Regions from separate parts of the Turicibacter sp. genome, predicted to be linked through region 2. Evidence: predicted binding sites of a transcription regulator. Region 2 holds the regulator's gene; each other region holds the start of a gene.
The links. Region 2 encodes HrcA, which represses chaperone genes, less so after heat shock. Its sites were predicted from a motif close to TTTTAGCACTNNNNNNNNNNNAGTGCTAAAA; they were not measured.

Region 1 (5,515 bases), on a different contig from region 2:
ATCTTCATTAACGAATCATATAAAGCAACAAGTATTCCTCGTGAATATGTAGAAGGATTCGTCAAATTATTAAATCCAATCGCTCCGCATATGACAGAAGAAATCTGGTCAGTTTTAGGACATGAAGAGACAATGACATATGAAGCATGGCCAACATATGACGAAGCAAAATTAGTTTCTGATACGATTACAATTATCGCGCAAGTTAACGGTAAATTACGTGGACGTATCGAAGTGCCGGCTACGATTTCTAAAGAAGAAATGCAAGAAGTAGCAATGGCAAACGAAAATGTTCAAAACTTTATTTCTGGAAAAGAAATCGTGAAAGTAATCGCGGTACCAGGAAAATTAGTCAATATTGTTGTAAAATAATGAAATTTAAAATCCCTCTGAAGACTATTTCGTTGGAGGGATTTTTTATATTGGGTTTGAGTTGCCAAAAATGATGATAGATTATCGCATAGTATGTCAGCTTGAATAAAATATTAAAACTAGATAGATATTATAATAAAAAAGCATTCTCATCAAAATTGAGAATGCTTTTTTTGTTATTTTGTTAAGATGTATTGTTCTAAATAGTGAGCAACACCACTCTCTTTGTTTGATTTGGTTGTGGTATTGGCTGCTTCTTTTAATTTGTCAATGGCATTGTCCATGGCAACCCCAACTCCGGCATACATTAACATTTCAATATCGTTATCTCCATCTCCAAAGGCGATGATATCTTTTGGCTCAATATTATAATATTTTGCTAGTTTTTCAATTGCTGTTGCTTTATTCGTATCTGATTTAAAGACTTCGATAATATTATCATTGTCTCCGTCCCAGTTACGGCATGTAATGATATCAGAGTAATGTTCACGTAAAAAGGCCATGACTTCTTCTGCCATTCCTTTTTTCGTTTCAAGTAAGAAGCCATTTGGATGCTCATCTAATGTTTCTTTAAATGGTCCAAATTTAACTGACGTACAGGTGTCAATATGGAACCAATCACGGATTGTATCACCTTGATGTAAAACATATAAGTGATCTTTGTATTCACAAAATGCATTGACGATGTAATTTTGTAATTCTGAATCGAATAATGTAATAATAACTTCTGTTGGAATTTGAGCTAAGATATCTTCAAATGAATCATCTTCAGGATGATGTATATATGCTCCATTAAAGTTAATAATAGGTGTATCGAGACCTAATTCTTTATAAAAATGTAATGAAGCACGAGCTGGTCGTCCTGTTGCAATGACAACGATATGACCTTCTTCTTTAGCTTTCATTAAAGCTTCTTTTGTTTTAGGATCGAGTGATTCCCAGCTTTGTAAAGCAGTCCCATCCAAATCTGTTACGATTAATTTTTTGTTCTCCATTTTAACACCTCCGGCTTAGTTAATATAATAGCATAGATTAATCGAATTTCAAAACGACAGTAGGTTTCATCATCAGCCACTTTTCCTAAATTATGAAGTTTTATCCTTTAGTATACATAAATTCCTAAACATAACGCATAAAATTATTAGCACTCTTATTGAACGAGTGCTAAAGTTGTGATATGATAATGATGTCAGCATATAATGACTATGAAGAATGGAGTGAAGAATTATGAATATTAATAAAATGACTGAAAAGTTACAACAGGGTTTAGTTAATGCTCAGTCTCTTGCAACTTCATTAAACCACCAAGAGATTGATACAGCGCATTTACTAAGTTCTTTATTACAAGATTCTGAAGGGTTAGCCTCACGTGTATTTGTGAAGCTAGGGTATCCCGTTCAAGAGATTGTAAAAGATTTAAAACAGATTTTAAATAAAAAACCAAGTGTAACAGGAAGTTCAGCCGAACCGTATGTATCAGCTGATTTGAATCGCGCTCTTTTAAAAGCAGATGATTATGCTCGTGCATGGAAAGATGATTATTTATCAGTTGAACATGTGTTACTAGCAATGCTTGAATCGAAAGATTATGAGATGAAACAGCTCATTAAAAAATATAATTTAAATGAAAAACAATTAAAAGAAGTTATTTCACAGATAAGGGGGAATTCACGAGTGATGACACAAAATCCAGAAGCAACTTATGAAGTGTTAGAAAAATACGGACGCGATTTAGTTGAAGATGTGAAATCAGGAAAAATTGATCCGGTTATTGGACGTGATGAAGAAATTCGTCGTGCGATTCGTATTCTTTCTCGTAAAACTAAAAATAACCCAGTTTTAATTGGAGAACCAGGAGTTGGGAAAACAGCGATTGTTGAAGGGTTAGCTCAACGTATTGTTCGCCAAGATGTTCCCGAAAGTTTAAAAGATAAAGTGATTTTTGAACTTGATTTAGCTGCCTTAGTAGCGGGAGCTAAGTACCGTGGTGAGTTTGAGGAACGTTTAAAAGCTGTCTTAAATGAAGTGAAAAATAGCGATGGACGTATCATTTTATTTATTGATGAAATTCATACCATTGTCGGTGCAGGTCGTACAGATGGAGCAATGGATGCAGGAAATTTATTAAAACCATTACTTGCTCGTGGTGAATTACACTGCATTGGGGCGACAACATTAAAAGAATATCGTGAATACATCGAAAAAGATCCGGCACTTGAACGCCGATTCCAAAAAGTTCAAGTTAATGAACCAACGGTTGAAGATACTGTTTCGATTTTACGTGGATTAAAAGATCGTTTTGAAGTACATCATCGTGTGAGTATTTCAGACCGTGCTATTGTAGCAGCCGCTACGCTATCAGATCGTTACATAACTGACCGCTTTTTACCAGATAAAGCAATTGATTTAATTGATGAGGCTTGTGCAACAATTCGTACTGAGATTGACTCATTACCAGAAGAACTTGATCGCATTAACCGTCGTGTCATGCAGTTAGAAATTGAAGAAGCAGCGTTAAAAAAAGAAACAGACGAATTCAGTAAACAACGTCTTCATACCCTTCAAAAAGAATTAGCGGACTTAAAAGATGAATTAAATGTTTTAAAATTACAATGGGAAAAAGAAAAACAAGCGATTCATGGGGTTGCCGATTTGAAAAAAGAACTTGAACTTGCTCGCCGTCAATTAGAAGATGCTCAAGCTCGTGGTGAATATGAAAAAGCAGCGGAATTACAATATGGTAAAATTCCAGGACTTGAAAAACAAATTGCTGAAGTAGAAGCCATGCAACAAGATGAGGCTGGAAAAGAAAATCGATTACTTCGTGAAAATGTCACAGAAGAAGAGATTGGTGAAATTATTTCTCGTTGGACAGGTATTCCAGTTGCGAAACTTGTGCAAGGAGAACGTGAAAAATTATTAAATTTAAAAGAGGATTTAAGACGTCGTGTTATGGGACAAGATGCGGCGATTGATTTAGTAGGAGATGCCATTATTCGTGCGCGTGCCGGAATCAAAGATCCACATCGTCCAATCGGTTCATTCTTATTCCTTGGACCTACTGGGGTTGGTAAAACTGAGATTGCAAAAGCTTTAGCTGAATTCTTATTTGATAGTGAAGAGCATATTGTGCGAATTGATATGAGTGAACACATGGAAAAACATGCTGTCTCTCGTTTAGTCGGAGCTCCTCCAGGTTATGTTGGTTATGAAGAAGGTGGACAATTAACAGAAGCAGTTCGTCGTAAACCTTATTCAATTGTTTTACTTGATGAAATTGAAAAAGCACATCCAGATGTCTTCAATATTCTTCTTCAAATCCTTGACGATGGACGTATTACAGACTCACAAGGACGAACAGTTGACTTTAAAAATACAATCATTATTATGACATCAAATATTGGATCACATATCTTGCTTGAAAATCCTGACTTTGAACAGGCTCAAGAACAAGTGCTTGACGTTTTACGTGAATACTTTAAACCAGAATTATTAAACCGAATTGATGAAATCATTACATTTAATCCATTATCATCATCTATTATTTATCAAATCGTGGATAAATTTATTGCACAGTTAAATGCCCGTTTAACAGAGCAACGAATTCATGTCGTGTTAACGGATGCTGCTCATGAGTATGTTGCAAGTGCTGGATTTGACTCTGTGTACGGAGCACGTCCATTAAAACGATTCATTCAACGTACGATTGAAACAAAATTAGCACGTGCTTTAATCGCAGGTCAGATTGAAATGGATACAACGGTGGTTGTTGATGTACAAGATGGAGAAATTGTTTTAAAATTCGAAAAATAAATTCAAAAAACTCATGAAATCAAATTGATTTTATGAGTTTTTTCATTATTTAAACTTTAAGATAAATTTAAGGGTTATCACGTATACTAAAAAATAGTTCGTTATATATATACAAACAGAAATGTATTTCACTATTATAAATGAGTCTCAGTATTAGTACTGAAGTCTTTTTGACACTTAGGCGTCACTATAGTCCAGTTAAAATTTTTACAAGTGTGAAAAACTTATCTGGACTTATATAGAATAGAGTCTTAAGGGGTAGCAAAAATATAAGAAGGAGTTTTATACAATGAAAAATATTAAAAAAGTTTCGAAGGTGTCAGTTGTCTTATATTTATTAGCGATTATTATGCTTGGATTTGGAGCTTATCAAGTGTATGCTTGTTATGCTTATGTGGCTTCAATTGTGGAGCAGGGATTTGTGATATCTGATAGTTTATCAGATGTTGTGAATTATTATATGGCAAATGTCACACCATATGCTTTTTACGCAAGTTGTCTAGGGGGACTTGGTTTTCTAATTCAAAAAGTGTGCGCTTTTGTTAATACGGTGCCAATGTCTTCACAATTGATTGAGGAAGTCACGCCATTAGTAGAAAATGACGAAGTTGAAACAGCAGAGGTCGCTGTAGAAACTCAAGATATTATGTTAGAACAATAAAATAGAAATGATGATTAAAAGAGGTCTTCTGAGACCTCTTTTTTTTGTTTAATCTATGTGATTTTAAAAATAATGAAAATGTTTGAATTAACATCTTCCATATTTTAGTAAAGTGTGTATAATGGGTAAATGATGGTTATTTTGAATAATTAAGGGGCGATCATAATGAATAAATTAAATGATTTTAAAGTGGTTTTACATTAAAAGTTTAGAGGGAGTCTTGCATAAGTAGTTTAAGAAAGTCAGGTGAGGAAGATGCAAGAGTTTAAAAGTATTTTTAAATGGATGGAAGGGCAACGACTAAAAGTAGTCGGAGCCTTAATGGCAACTGCATTTGGAATTGTGTTTTCAACGTTAATTCCACTGGTCAGCCAAACAGCGATTGACATGGTTATTAAACAAACAACTGAAGGGAATCCAACCTTTATATCGGATATTGTTTTATCTGTCTCAAGTTTTAAAGGACAGTTATTAATGTGTGGAGCTTTAATTATGATATTTACAGTGATTAATGCCTTATTTAACTTTTTAAAGGCAAAATGGTCAGCAGAAGCTTCAGAAAATTTAGCGAAAAATTTAAAAGATAAAATGTATCATCATATCCAACAATTATCTTTTATGTATCATAAGCGCGTTGAAACAGGGGACTTAATTCAACGTTGTACATCA
Region 2 (5,515 bases):
TGATTTAGTTCATGCAACATCTATTCAAGATTTTAGTGGTAAAAATGTGATTGGACAGATGAATACTAATTATGATACGGTAATTGACCAAATTGAAGGGGTGAATCACTTAACACCTAAATCTTCTTATCCTGAGTTAGTGGTCTCTTTACAATCAAATGAAGCAGATGCTATTACGGCTGAATTACCCGTTGCCGAAGGGGTCATTCAAGCTAATCCAGATTTGACTATTGTTCACTTTGCAGAAGGTAAAGGATTTGATATTGATACATCTGTTTCAATTGGATTAAAAGAAGGCAGTCGTGGTACAGAGTTCTTTAATCAAGTTCAATCTGCTTTAGATAATATTTCAGATTCGACTCGAAATGAATGGATGACAGAATCTCGCGAAAGTGCGCCAACAGGTGAATAATTATGATGTTCTTAACCACTCAAAATGGCTTTTTAAATAAATCATTTTCTTTATTTGTTAAAAATTTTGATTTGTTCATGTATGGAATTAAAATGACACTCATTTTAGCTTTTTTAGGAACGATGTTAGGCTTAGTTATTGGGTTAGTTCTAGGGGGATTGCGTGCGATTACAATTGAACCAAGAGACTTAAAAAGTGTAAAAGTGTTAAAAAAAATGATGCACTGTTTGATAGGTCTTTACGTTTGGTTTTTTAGAGGGACTCCAATGATGGTGCAAGCGATGTTTTTATATCATGCTTTACGTCCTATTCTAGGGTGGAGTTCATTAACTGCAGGGATTGTGATTATTTCGGTTAATACTGGGGCTTATATGGCAGAAATTATCCGTTCAGGTATTCAGTCAGTGGATAAAGGGCAACTTGAAGCCGCTAGAAGTATTGGAATGACCGCTTTTCAATCGATGATGTACATTATCTTACCTCAGGCGATTAAAAACGCCTTTCCTTCTATTGGAAATGAATTTATTGTGAATATTAAAGATAGTTCAATGTTAAATGTCATTGGGGTGATTGAAGTTTTCTTCCAATCTAAATCAGTAGCAGGAAGTGTGATGCTATATTCTGAGACGTTTTTTATTACGTGCCTCATTTATTTAGTGTTAACGACAATTACAGCACAAATTTTAGGTTGGATTGAAAAGAAAATGAACGTGAAAAAAACTTCATTTCCATCATCGCAAACGGTTCCAATGGCAAATCTTTAGGAGGAGAGTATGGCAGAAAATACGATGATCAACATCCATCATTTAGAAAAACGATTTGGAGAACTAGAGGTTTTAAAAAACATAGAGTTTCATGTGGATAAAGGAGAAGTTATTACGATTATTGGATCAAGTGGAAGTGGGAAATCAACTCTACTTCGATGCCTTAATTTATTAGAAATTCCAGATAGTGGTGAAATCTTATATCGAGGCCAGGATATTTTAAAGGGAGAACTTAATGTTAATCAATACCGAACTAAAGTCGGGATGGTGTTTCAAAGTTTTAATTTGTTTCAAAATAAAACAGTTCTTGATAATTGTGTCATTGGACAAACAAAAGTATTGAAACGAAGAAAAGAAGAGGCGATCGAAAAAGCGATGTTTTATTTAGAGAAGGTCGGAATGAAATCATTTGCTCATGCAAGTAGTTCACAATTATCAGGGGGGCAAAAACAACGTGTAGCCATTGCGCGTGCTTTATGTATGGAACCAGAAGTATTGTTATTTGATGAACCGACAAGTGCCCTTGATCCTGAAATGGTGGGTGACGTTTTAAAAGTCATGAAACAATTAGCGGAGGATGGATTAACGATGATTGTGGTGACACATGAAATGGGATTTGCTAAAGAGGTAAGTCATCGAGTTGTTTTTATGGATCGAGGGGTGATTGCTGAGGAAGGAACACCAGATGAAATCTTTGTAAATCCTAAACAGGCACGAACGAAAGAATTTTTACGCCGATATTTAAATTAGTTAAAGGATCGTGTTGGCGCTCCATTTACTGTTTAAAATAAAGGGATTGTTAGAAAGTTATGGGGATAGGTGTCTAAAAATGTGAAATAATATTTGGGTGAAAGTGCAATCTATTTGTAATTTCATGGTAATATGATATACTTATGATAGACTATCAAGAAGTATTAGAGGAGGAAATAAACATGGCAGTTATTCATGCAACAGAAGAAAATTTTGCTCAAGAAATTGCAACTGGATTAGTTTTAGTTGATTTTTATGCAGATTGGTGCGGACCATGTAAGATGATTGCGCCTGTTCTAGAAGAGTTAGCGACTGAATTACAAGGTGTTGCTAAAATTGTTAAAGTAAACGTGGATCATTGTCCAGGTGTTGCGTCACAATTTAAAGTGATGTCAATTCCAACATTAATTTTATTTAAAGACGGTCAAGCAGTTCAGCAAACAGTTGGATTCCAACCAAAAGCGTCGTTATTATCATTAATTGAATCGCATAAATAATTCAAAAAGACGCTCCTAGGAGTGTCTTTTTTTGTATGAAATAGCATGAAATGAGAATATTAATCAAGGTAGACGGTTGCTGAAGTTAGACTTCTGAAAAAAATAAAAAATTAGCACTAATGAGTTGACAGTGCTAATAAGGTTATATATAATGGTATTAGCACTTGATGATAACGAGTGCTAAAAGAGGTGTTTACATTGCTAACGGAACGACAAATACTTGTTTTAAAGGCAATTGTAGAAGAGTTCATACACACGGCACAGCCAGTAGGTTCGCGCGTCTTATCTAAAAAAGAAGAACTGAATTTTTCAGCTGCTACGATTCGAAATGAAATGGCAGATTTAGAAGATTTGGGCTTTCTTGAAAAAACACATACGTCAAGTGGTCGGATCCCGAGTCAAAAGGGATATCGTTATTACGTAGACTACCTTGTAAAAGAAGAACCTATGGAGACAACACCAGAAGTAGGAATATTTAAACAATTGTTAAATCAAAAACAATTTGAACGTGAAACAACCATTAAAGAAGCGGTTAAATTGCTCTCAAGTTTAACGAATTATACGTCAATTTTATTAGGTCCCTCTCGTGATTACAGTCGAGTCAAAAAAATTCAGTTTGTTCCGATTTCAGATGCACAAGCTGTCTTTGTTCTTATTACAGACCAAGGGCATGTTGAGAGTCGGACAATTACGATTCCTGACAATATTGATATTAAAAAAATGGAGACCATTATTAAAGCGCTCGATGAATTACTTGTCGGTGAATTTGTGGGTGAAATCCATGATAAGTTAACTGAAAGCTTTGAAAATCAATTACATGATTTCATTACATACAAAGAGGAAATTATGTATACAATGCTTCAATTACTTTCTCAGTCGCTCTCTCAAAACAATTATATTCTAAGTGGAAAATCTAATATTTTGAAACAACCAGAATTCAATGATTTAGATAAAGCTTATCATTTGTTTAGTATGATTGAAGCAGATGAGATTGTAAAAGTTATTGAGTCAGATGATGAGACTCATGAATTGACGGTTAAAATTGGACAAGAAAACGAAATAAAAGCGATGGAAAACTGTACACTAATCACGGTTCCGTACCAAATTAGTGACCATGAATTTGGGAAGATTGCGGTTTTAGGACCGACGAGAATGGAGTATCGAAAAATCATTCCACTTCTTGAGCATGTCGCACGAATTATGTCTGATTTATATAAATAGGAGGTGGGGCGGTTGAATAAGGAAACCCAACCAGTTGAAGAATTAGAAGAATTAAATGAAGAAGCAGGTTGCCAAGAAGCAAATGGTGATTGCCAGTGTGAGACGGAATCAGAAGTTATCGATGAAACAGTGGAATTAAAACAACAAATTCAAGATCTGAAAGATCAATTGTTACGTAATGCAGCTGAACTTGAAAACTTTAAACGTCGTATGAATGAAGAACGCGTTCGTGAAGCGAAATATCGCTCACAGGCTGTGATTACGAATATTATTCCAGCGATTGATAACTTTGAGCGTGCTTTATCTAGTACGGTTGAAGATGAAAATACAAAAACATTCTTAACAGGATTTAAAATGATTCATACCCAATTACTTGAGGCATTAAAGCAAGAAGGGGTTGAAGTCATTAAAGCAGAAGGCGTGGCCTTCGATCCAACTGTGCATCAAGCTGTGATGCAAGAAGCAGTTGAAGGGGTAGAATCAGGAATGGTTTTACAAGAACTTCAAAAAGGTTATAAATTAAAAGATCGTGTTATTCGACCTTCAATGGTAAAAGTAAGCGAATAATTCTAAATTGTTATATAGGAGGATGAATCTCAATGGGTAAAATTATTGGTATTGACTTAGGAACAACTAACTCATGTGTTGCAGTTATGGAAGGTGGAGAAGCGAAAGTTATCGCTAATCCAGAAGGAGCTCGTACAACGCCATCAGTTGTATCATTCAAAGGTGAAGAACGTCAAGTAGGTGATGTTGCAAAACGTCAAGCAATTACAAATCCAAATACAATCATGTCTATTAAACGTCATATGGGAACAAACCATAAAGAAACAATTGAAGGAAAATCTTATACACCACAAGAAATTTCAGCAATTATTTTACAAAATTTAAAAGCAACGGCTGAAGCATACTTAGGTGAACCAGTAACTGAAGCAGTTATTACAGTTCCAGCTTACTTCATTGATGCTGAACGTCAAGCGACTAAAGATGCAGGACGTATTGCAGGTCTTGATGTTAAACGTATCATCAATGAACCAACAGCAGCAGCTTTAGCTTATGGATTAGATAAAACAGATAAAGAACAAACAATTTTAGTATATGACTTAGGAGGAGGAACTTTTGACGTTTCAATTCTTGAGTTAGCAGATGGAACATTTGAAGTATTATCAACAGCGGGAGATAATCGTTTAGGTGGAGATGATTTCGACCAAGTGATTATTGACTGGTTAGTAAAAGAATTTAAATCAGAAACAGGTGTTGATTTATCAGCAGATAAAATGGCAATGCAACGTTTAAAAGATGCGGCTGAAAAAGCTAAAAAAGACTTATCAGGAGTGACATCTGTCCAAATTTCATTACCATTCATCTCAATGAATGCAACAGGACCTTTACATTTAGAAAAAACTTTATCACGTGCTCAATTTGATGCGATGACTTCAACTCTTGTTGAACGTACAATGGGACCAGTTCGTCAAGCATTAAAAGATGCTAAGATGACTGCAAATGATTTAGATCAAGTTTTATTAGTTGGTGGATCAACTCGTATTCCTGCCGTGCAAACAGCAATCAAAAATGAATTAGGAAAAGAACCTAATAAAGGAGTTAACCCAGACGAAGTAGTTGCAATGGGAGCTGCTATCCAAGGTGGGGTGTTACAAGGAGATGTTAAAGATATCTTATTATTAGACGTTACACCATTATCTTTAGGTATCGAGACAATGGGACAAGTGATGACGGTTTTAATCCCTCGTAATACAACAATTCCAACATCTAAATCTCAAGTGTTCTCAACAGCTGCAGATAACCAACCAGCCGTAGATATTCACGTTTTACAAGGTGAACGTCCAATGGCATCAGATAACAAAACATTA
Region 3 (5,515 bases), on a different contig from region 2:
TAATCTACCTCAAAGCTTTTTATTTTGAAATTACTATCTTCTAATGTGAGAATTGAATCCGAAAATCTAGTTGCCAAAGTCATATCATGAGAAACAATGAATTGGCATAATCCCTGTTGTTTTAGTGGGTGAATCAAGTGGATATCAAATCTAGTTATTTTTTGATTTATAAATTCAATGGGAACAAAGTTATTATCATAACCAATCACAACCACGTCCTCTGAAGTTTGATTTTGGCAAACTGTGAGTATGATGACACATAGGATAAGAAATCGTATATAGTTTAGATTTTAAATTCATTGTTCTTCCTATTAGTTGCGGAAGCGCACGGTTTCATTTAGGCTCTTTTGGCGCGCATAACATATAAAAGAACAATAAAAAAACTCCCGTCTCTAGCTCATTTACCAGAGGACGGGAGTTTTTAGTATCTCACGAGGCCAACCTCATCAAGTACGACAAATAAAATTTGCTATAGCACGATAACGGGGGCAAGGGATTCAAAATAGTCTACCTAAAATCGAACTGATTTTTTCGGTGTTTAGCTCAGAGAGGTGTTCCATATTGTTTTAATATTTACACTCACCCTACGGAAACTCTCTATGATTAAAATGAAACCTTTACTATTTCTCTTCATTGTCATTTTTTATCTTAAAACATCCTATAATGCCCAAATGATAAATTGTCAACCAAATAGAAATGATTTTAAAAAAAATCAGAGTGAAAAAGTATTAAAAGAACAAGGAAAGGCATCCTAAAAATAAGCCAAAACTCTAGTATTTTTGGAACTGGATTTACAAATTTCGTTGACATTCGACATCTGGAATAGTAGAATTTGAAACTGAGTCCCAATTTCTATTTTGGAGAGATGTATAATGAATTTTACAAAAGGATATAAAACAAGGCAAAGAAGTCAAATATTAGGGTATCTCGCTAATAATTCTGATCGACATATAACGGCAGAGGATATCATGAACCACTTTAGTAAGAAGGGCGATAAAATTGGAAAATCAACGATTTATCGATATTTGAATGTATTAATAGAAAAAGGTGTTATACGAAAGTATGTCGAGGGAAAAAGTAAGATGGCCTGTTATCGCTATGTTAAGCAAGTTTGCTCTAAACAAAATATATATCATTTAAAATGTGGTGTGTGTGGTACTATTTTTGATACGGAGTGTGAAGCATTAGATGTTGCCGTTGTTTCTTTAGCTAGGAAGAAACATTTTACTTTAAATTTAAAAGAGACATTATTTTACGGTGTCTGTGAACACTGTTTGAAGGAAAAGAAAGACGAGTAGAAAGAAGAGAAAAGTTATGCTAAAAAATATTTTTAAAATTTATATTGAGGATTTAAAGCGTATCTTCACAAATTATGCTGCTTTCGTTGTCATTTTAGCACTGTGTATTTTACCATCACTTTATGCTTGGTTTAATATTAAAGCCTCTTGGGATCCATATTCTCAAGAAGCCACAAGCCAAATTAAAATTGGAGTGGTAAATAATGATGAGGGAACGATACTAAATGGAGAAGCAGTTAATATCGGAGACCAAGTTATTGAAGAATTGAAAAAAAATGATCTCATGGGATGGCAATTTGTAAGTGAAGAAGAAGCTGAAAAGGCACTGGATGAGGGAACATACTATGCAACGTTAACCATTCCAGGTAGTTTTTCAAATGATCTTACCTCTTTAGTTACAAATGATGTTCATAAAGGTCAGATTATCTACCGAGTAAATGAAAAAATTAATGCAATTGCACCTAAGTTAACAAGTAAAGGGGCAACAGGTGTTCAAGAAAGTGTAAATGAAACGGTCATCAAAACAGTAAGTAGTGTCTTATTAGAAACAGGGAAAAGTCTTGGTCTTGAAATTCAAGATACGCTACTTCCCAAATTAGCTTCTGTAGCAAACAGTTTAAATGAATTAACAACAAAATTTGGTTTGATTAATGAAACTGTCGCAAAAGCCAATGATGGGGGATTGAAATTGAAAGATTTAATATCTCAAATTCAAAGCGACTTACCAAAAATTCAAGAAACGTTAACCTCTGCACAGACGTTAACAAGTAGTATTGAAACGTTTATTTCAACCTCACAAGGAAGTATTAATGATTTATTTCCAACAGTGAAAGCTGATGTTCAACTCGTGACTGATATCACAGCAGAAATGATGAAGTATGTCGATGGACTTAAACAAGCAATTGAATCAGGTTCTGCAGAAGCACCAACGATGATTCAAAATTTAATTACAAAAGTGAATAGTGGAGAAAACCTAGTCGAATCTTTAGTTAAATTACTAGAATCTTTTAATAAAATTTCATTTGGAAAGCCATTGACAGGAATTATTGAACAATTAAATGGAATAAAAACAGAGCTTGTAAATATCTCTAATTTTTTACAGACATTATTTGATGAGGTTGTGAATAGTGGAGAACCTGATTTAACGCTTTTAAGTAAAGTTCAAACGGTTTTACAAGATGTTCAAACCATTTCAAGTGATTTAGTTAATCATTTTGATGATAAAGTTGCAGCTCCTTTGAATTCAATTTTAGATGAAGCTTATAAAACCTCTCAAAATGTTTTAACCGTTTTAAAAGATGCAGAAGCTAAATTACCTCAAGTTAGTGAATTATTAAATGTTGCTTATGAAGGAGCAGATACAGGAATTGAAGCGATTCAATATGTGAATGAAAAATTACCTCAAGCAGAAAATATTATTGCTGAGTTAGCAGGTAAGGTAACGGATATTAATAACAGTCAAGAGCTAAAAGATGTATTAGAACTGCTTCAATCGGCCGTACAAGAACGTGAAGATTTCCTATCAAACCCAGTGGAACTTGTAGAGGAAACAGTGTTTCCAATGCATAATTACGGAACAGCTATGACGCCGTTTTATAGTGTTTTAGCCATTTGGGTAGGAATGACGTTACTCGTTTCAATGTTATCTGTCAAGGCAAAAGGAGATTATCATCCAATTGAGGAATATTTCGGTAAATTCTTATTGTTTGTTAGCATTTCTCTTGTTCAAGCGTTGATTATAGCATTAGGAGACTTATATATCTTAAAAATTTATTGTATGAATTCTGGTTTATTTATTGTAAGTTTACTCTTTACAGCCGTGACTTTCACCTTTATTGTTTACTCACTCGTTTCAGTCTTAGGTAATGTTGGGAAAGTTGCATCCATTATTTTATTAGTTCTACAAGTGGCGGGTTCTGGTGGAACCTTCCCAATTCAATTAACGCCGAAGTTCTTCCAAATGATTAATCCATTTTTACCATTTACGTATTCGATTTCAATGGCACGGGAAGCCATTGGAGGGGTTGTCCAAACCGTATTAACGAAAGATATCGTGATTTTATTGATTTTTATTAGTGCGGCCATTTTAGTGGCTATCTTCTTGAAAAAACCACTGAATAAATTATTGAGTGGTTTTGCAGAGAAATATGAAGAAAGTGGTCTTGGGGAATGAAAAATAGCAGGGGCTTTATCCCTGCTATTTTTAGTAATATAGATGATAATCTAAACAAAATCCAATTAAAATACCAATGGCATAGCTTACTAAATCTTGAATCAAAAAACCATAGCCTAAAACTAAACCACCAAGTGTGGATGCTCTTATTTGATTAATCCAATCGGCTTGGTACAATTGACTGAATTCAATCAAATAAGAAAAGATGAAGGCGAGAAGGAGACTTTTGATCAGTGTTCCATTAGGGTGTAAAAATTGAAAACCAAAATAGACCATCATTGCCCATAATGTATCTCCAATATATGGCGCAATTGAATCGGGAAAAACGAAAATGAATTTTCTAGAAGCTAGTCCGAGTCCAATGGTTAACACCACCATAAAAAAATAAATCCTTCTTTTTTTCATTAATAAAGCCTCCTTTTATAGCGATAATCCTATCACAATAAGCGTGGGGAAACAATGGCAATGAGGGAGTTTTTTTGCTAAGAAATAACCCTCACAAACATCATAAAATGATAGATTCAATATCAAAAAAGCAAAAAGTTGATATTGAATCTTTGAAGATAGTTGACAGGCATTTTTAGATATGATATATAAGAATTATACAAATTAGCACTCGTTTATTAAGAGTGCTAATAAGGTAAAAACAGAGGAGCGATTGAATTGAAACAGTTTAAAGCCGAATCAAAACGATTATTAGATTTAATGATTAATTCTATTTATACCCATCGAGAAATTTTCTTACGTGAGTTGATTTCAAATGCAAGTGATGCCATTGACAAGCTATATTATAAAGCCTTGACAGATTCGAATTTAAGCTTTAATCAAGAGGACTATTATATTAAAGTAACGGCTGATGAGACAAACCGTACAATTACGATTTCCGATACGGGAATCGGGATGACAGAAGCACAATTAGATGATCACTTAGGGGTCATTGCAAAAAGTGGATCATTACAATTTAAAAAAGAGACTGAATTAGAAGATGGACATGATATTATCGGACAATTCGGAGTTGGATTCTATTCTGCCTTCTTAGTCGCTGATAAAGTAACTGTGATTTCAAAATCAATTGATTCTGATCAAGCTTACAAATGGGAATCTTGTGGAGCAGATGGATATACCATTGAACCATGTGAAAAAGCGACAGTCGGAACAGATATTATCTTACATTTAAAAGAAAATAATGAAGATGAAAATTACGATGAATACTTACAACAATATAAATTAAAATCAATTATCAAAAAATATTCAGATTTTATTCGTTATCCAATTAAAATGGATATTGTGTCTTCACAGTTAAAAGAAGGTAGTGAAGATGAGTATGAACAAGTAACCGAAGAGCAAACAGTTAACAGTATGGTTCCAATTTGGAAGAAAAATAAACGTGAATTAAGTGATGAAGATTATGAGAATTTCTACACAGAAAAACATTTTGGATATGACAAACCATTAGCACATGTTCATTTAAGTGTAGATGGAAATGTAAGTTATAATGCAATCTTATATATTCCTGAAAAAATGCCATATGATTTCTATACAGCAGAATATGAAAAAGGATTAGAGTTGTATTCTAGCGGTGTACTAATTATGAATAAATGTGCTGACCTTTTACCAGACTACTTTAGTTTTGTAAAAGGAATCGTCGATTCAGAGGATTTATCACTCAACATTTCACGTGAAATCTTGCAACATGACCGTCAATTGAAATTAATTGCGAAAAATATTAAAACAAAAATCAAAAACGAATTAGAAAAAATGATTAAAAATGACCGAGAAAAATATGAAACATTCTATGAGTCATTCGGTCGTCAATTAAAATTCGGTGTATACAGTGATTTTGGAGCAAATAAAGATGTCTTACAAGATTTATTAATGTTTAAATCATCACATGAAGATAAATTAGTCACATTAGAAGAATATGTATCTCGCATGCCAGAAGATCAAAAACATATTTATTATGCCGTTGGAGAGTCAATTGAGCGTATTAAAAAATTACCTCAAACAGAAGCCGTGCTTGATAAAGGATATGAAATCTTATTCT

Region 1: a site for HrcA is predicted at 1,512-1,542, ahead of clpB (ATP-dependent chaperone ClpB). Genes of this name have one in related genera too.
Region 3: a site for HrcA is predicted at 4,079-4,109, ahead of htpG (molecular chaperone HtpG). Genes of this name have one in related genera too.

The regions. Positions count from the first base shown of each region.
Region 1 covers NZ_JAGAVR010000011.1:44,444-49,958, forward strand. The annotation lists gene leuS (leucine--tRNA ligase) at 1-372, shown strand, start outside; gene J6D32_RS02015 (Cof-type HAD-IIB family hydrolase) at 549-1,367, opposite strand; gene clpB (ATP-dependent chaperone ClpB) at 1,600-4,185, shown strand; gene J6D32_RS02025 (hypothetical protein) at 4,475-4,846, shown strand; gene J6D32_RS02030 (ABC transporter ATP-binding protein) at 5,102-5,515, shown strand, end outside.
Region 2 covers NZ_JAGAVR010000065.1:20,096-25,610, forward strand. The annotation lists gene J6D32_RS08460 (transporter substrate-binding domain-containing protein) at 1-412, shown strand, start outside; gene J6D32_RS08465 (amino acid ABC transporter permease) at 415-1,176, shown strand; gene J6D32_RS08470 (amino acid ABC transporter ATP-binding protein) at 1,186-1,926, shown strand; gene trxA (thioredoxin) at 2,109-2,423, shown strand; gene hrcA (heat-inducible transcriptional repressor HrcA) at 2,613-3,644, shown strand; gene grpE (nucleotide exchange factor GrpE) at 3,648-4,211, shown strand; gene dnaK (molecular chaperone DnaK) at 4,244-5,515, shown strand, end outside.
Region 3 covers NZ_JAGAVR010000002.1:50,036-55,550, forward strand. The annotation lists gene J6D32_RS00450 (Fur family transcriptional regulator) at 873-1,298, shown strand; gene J6D32_RS00455 (YhgE/Pip domain-containing protein) at 1,315-3,471, shown strand; gene J6D32_RS00460 (ribosomal maturation YjgA family protein) at 3,502-3,876, opposite strand; gene htpG (molecular chaperone HtpG) at 4,135-5,515, shown strand, end outside.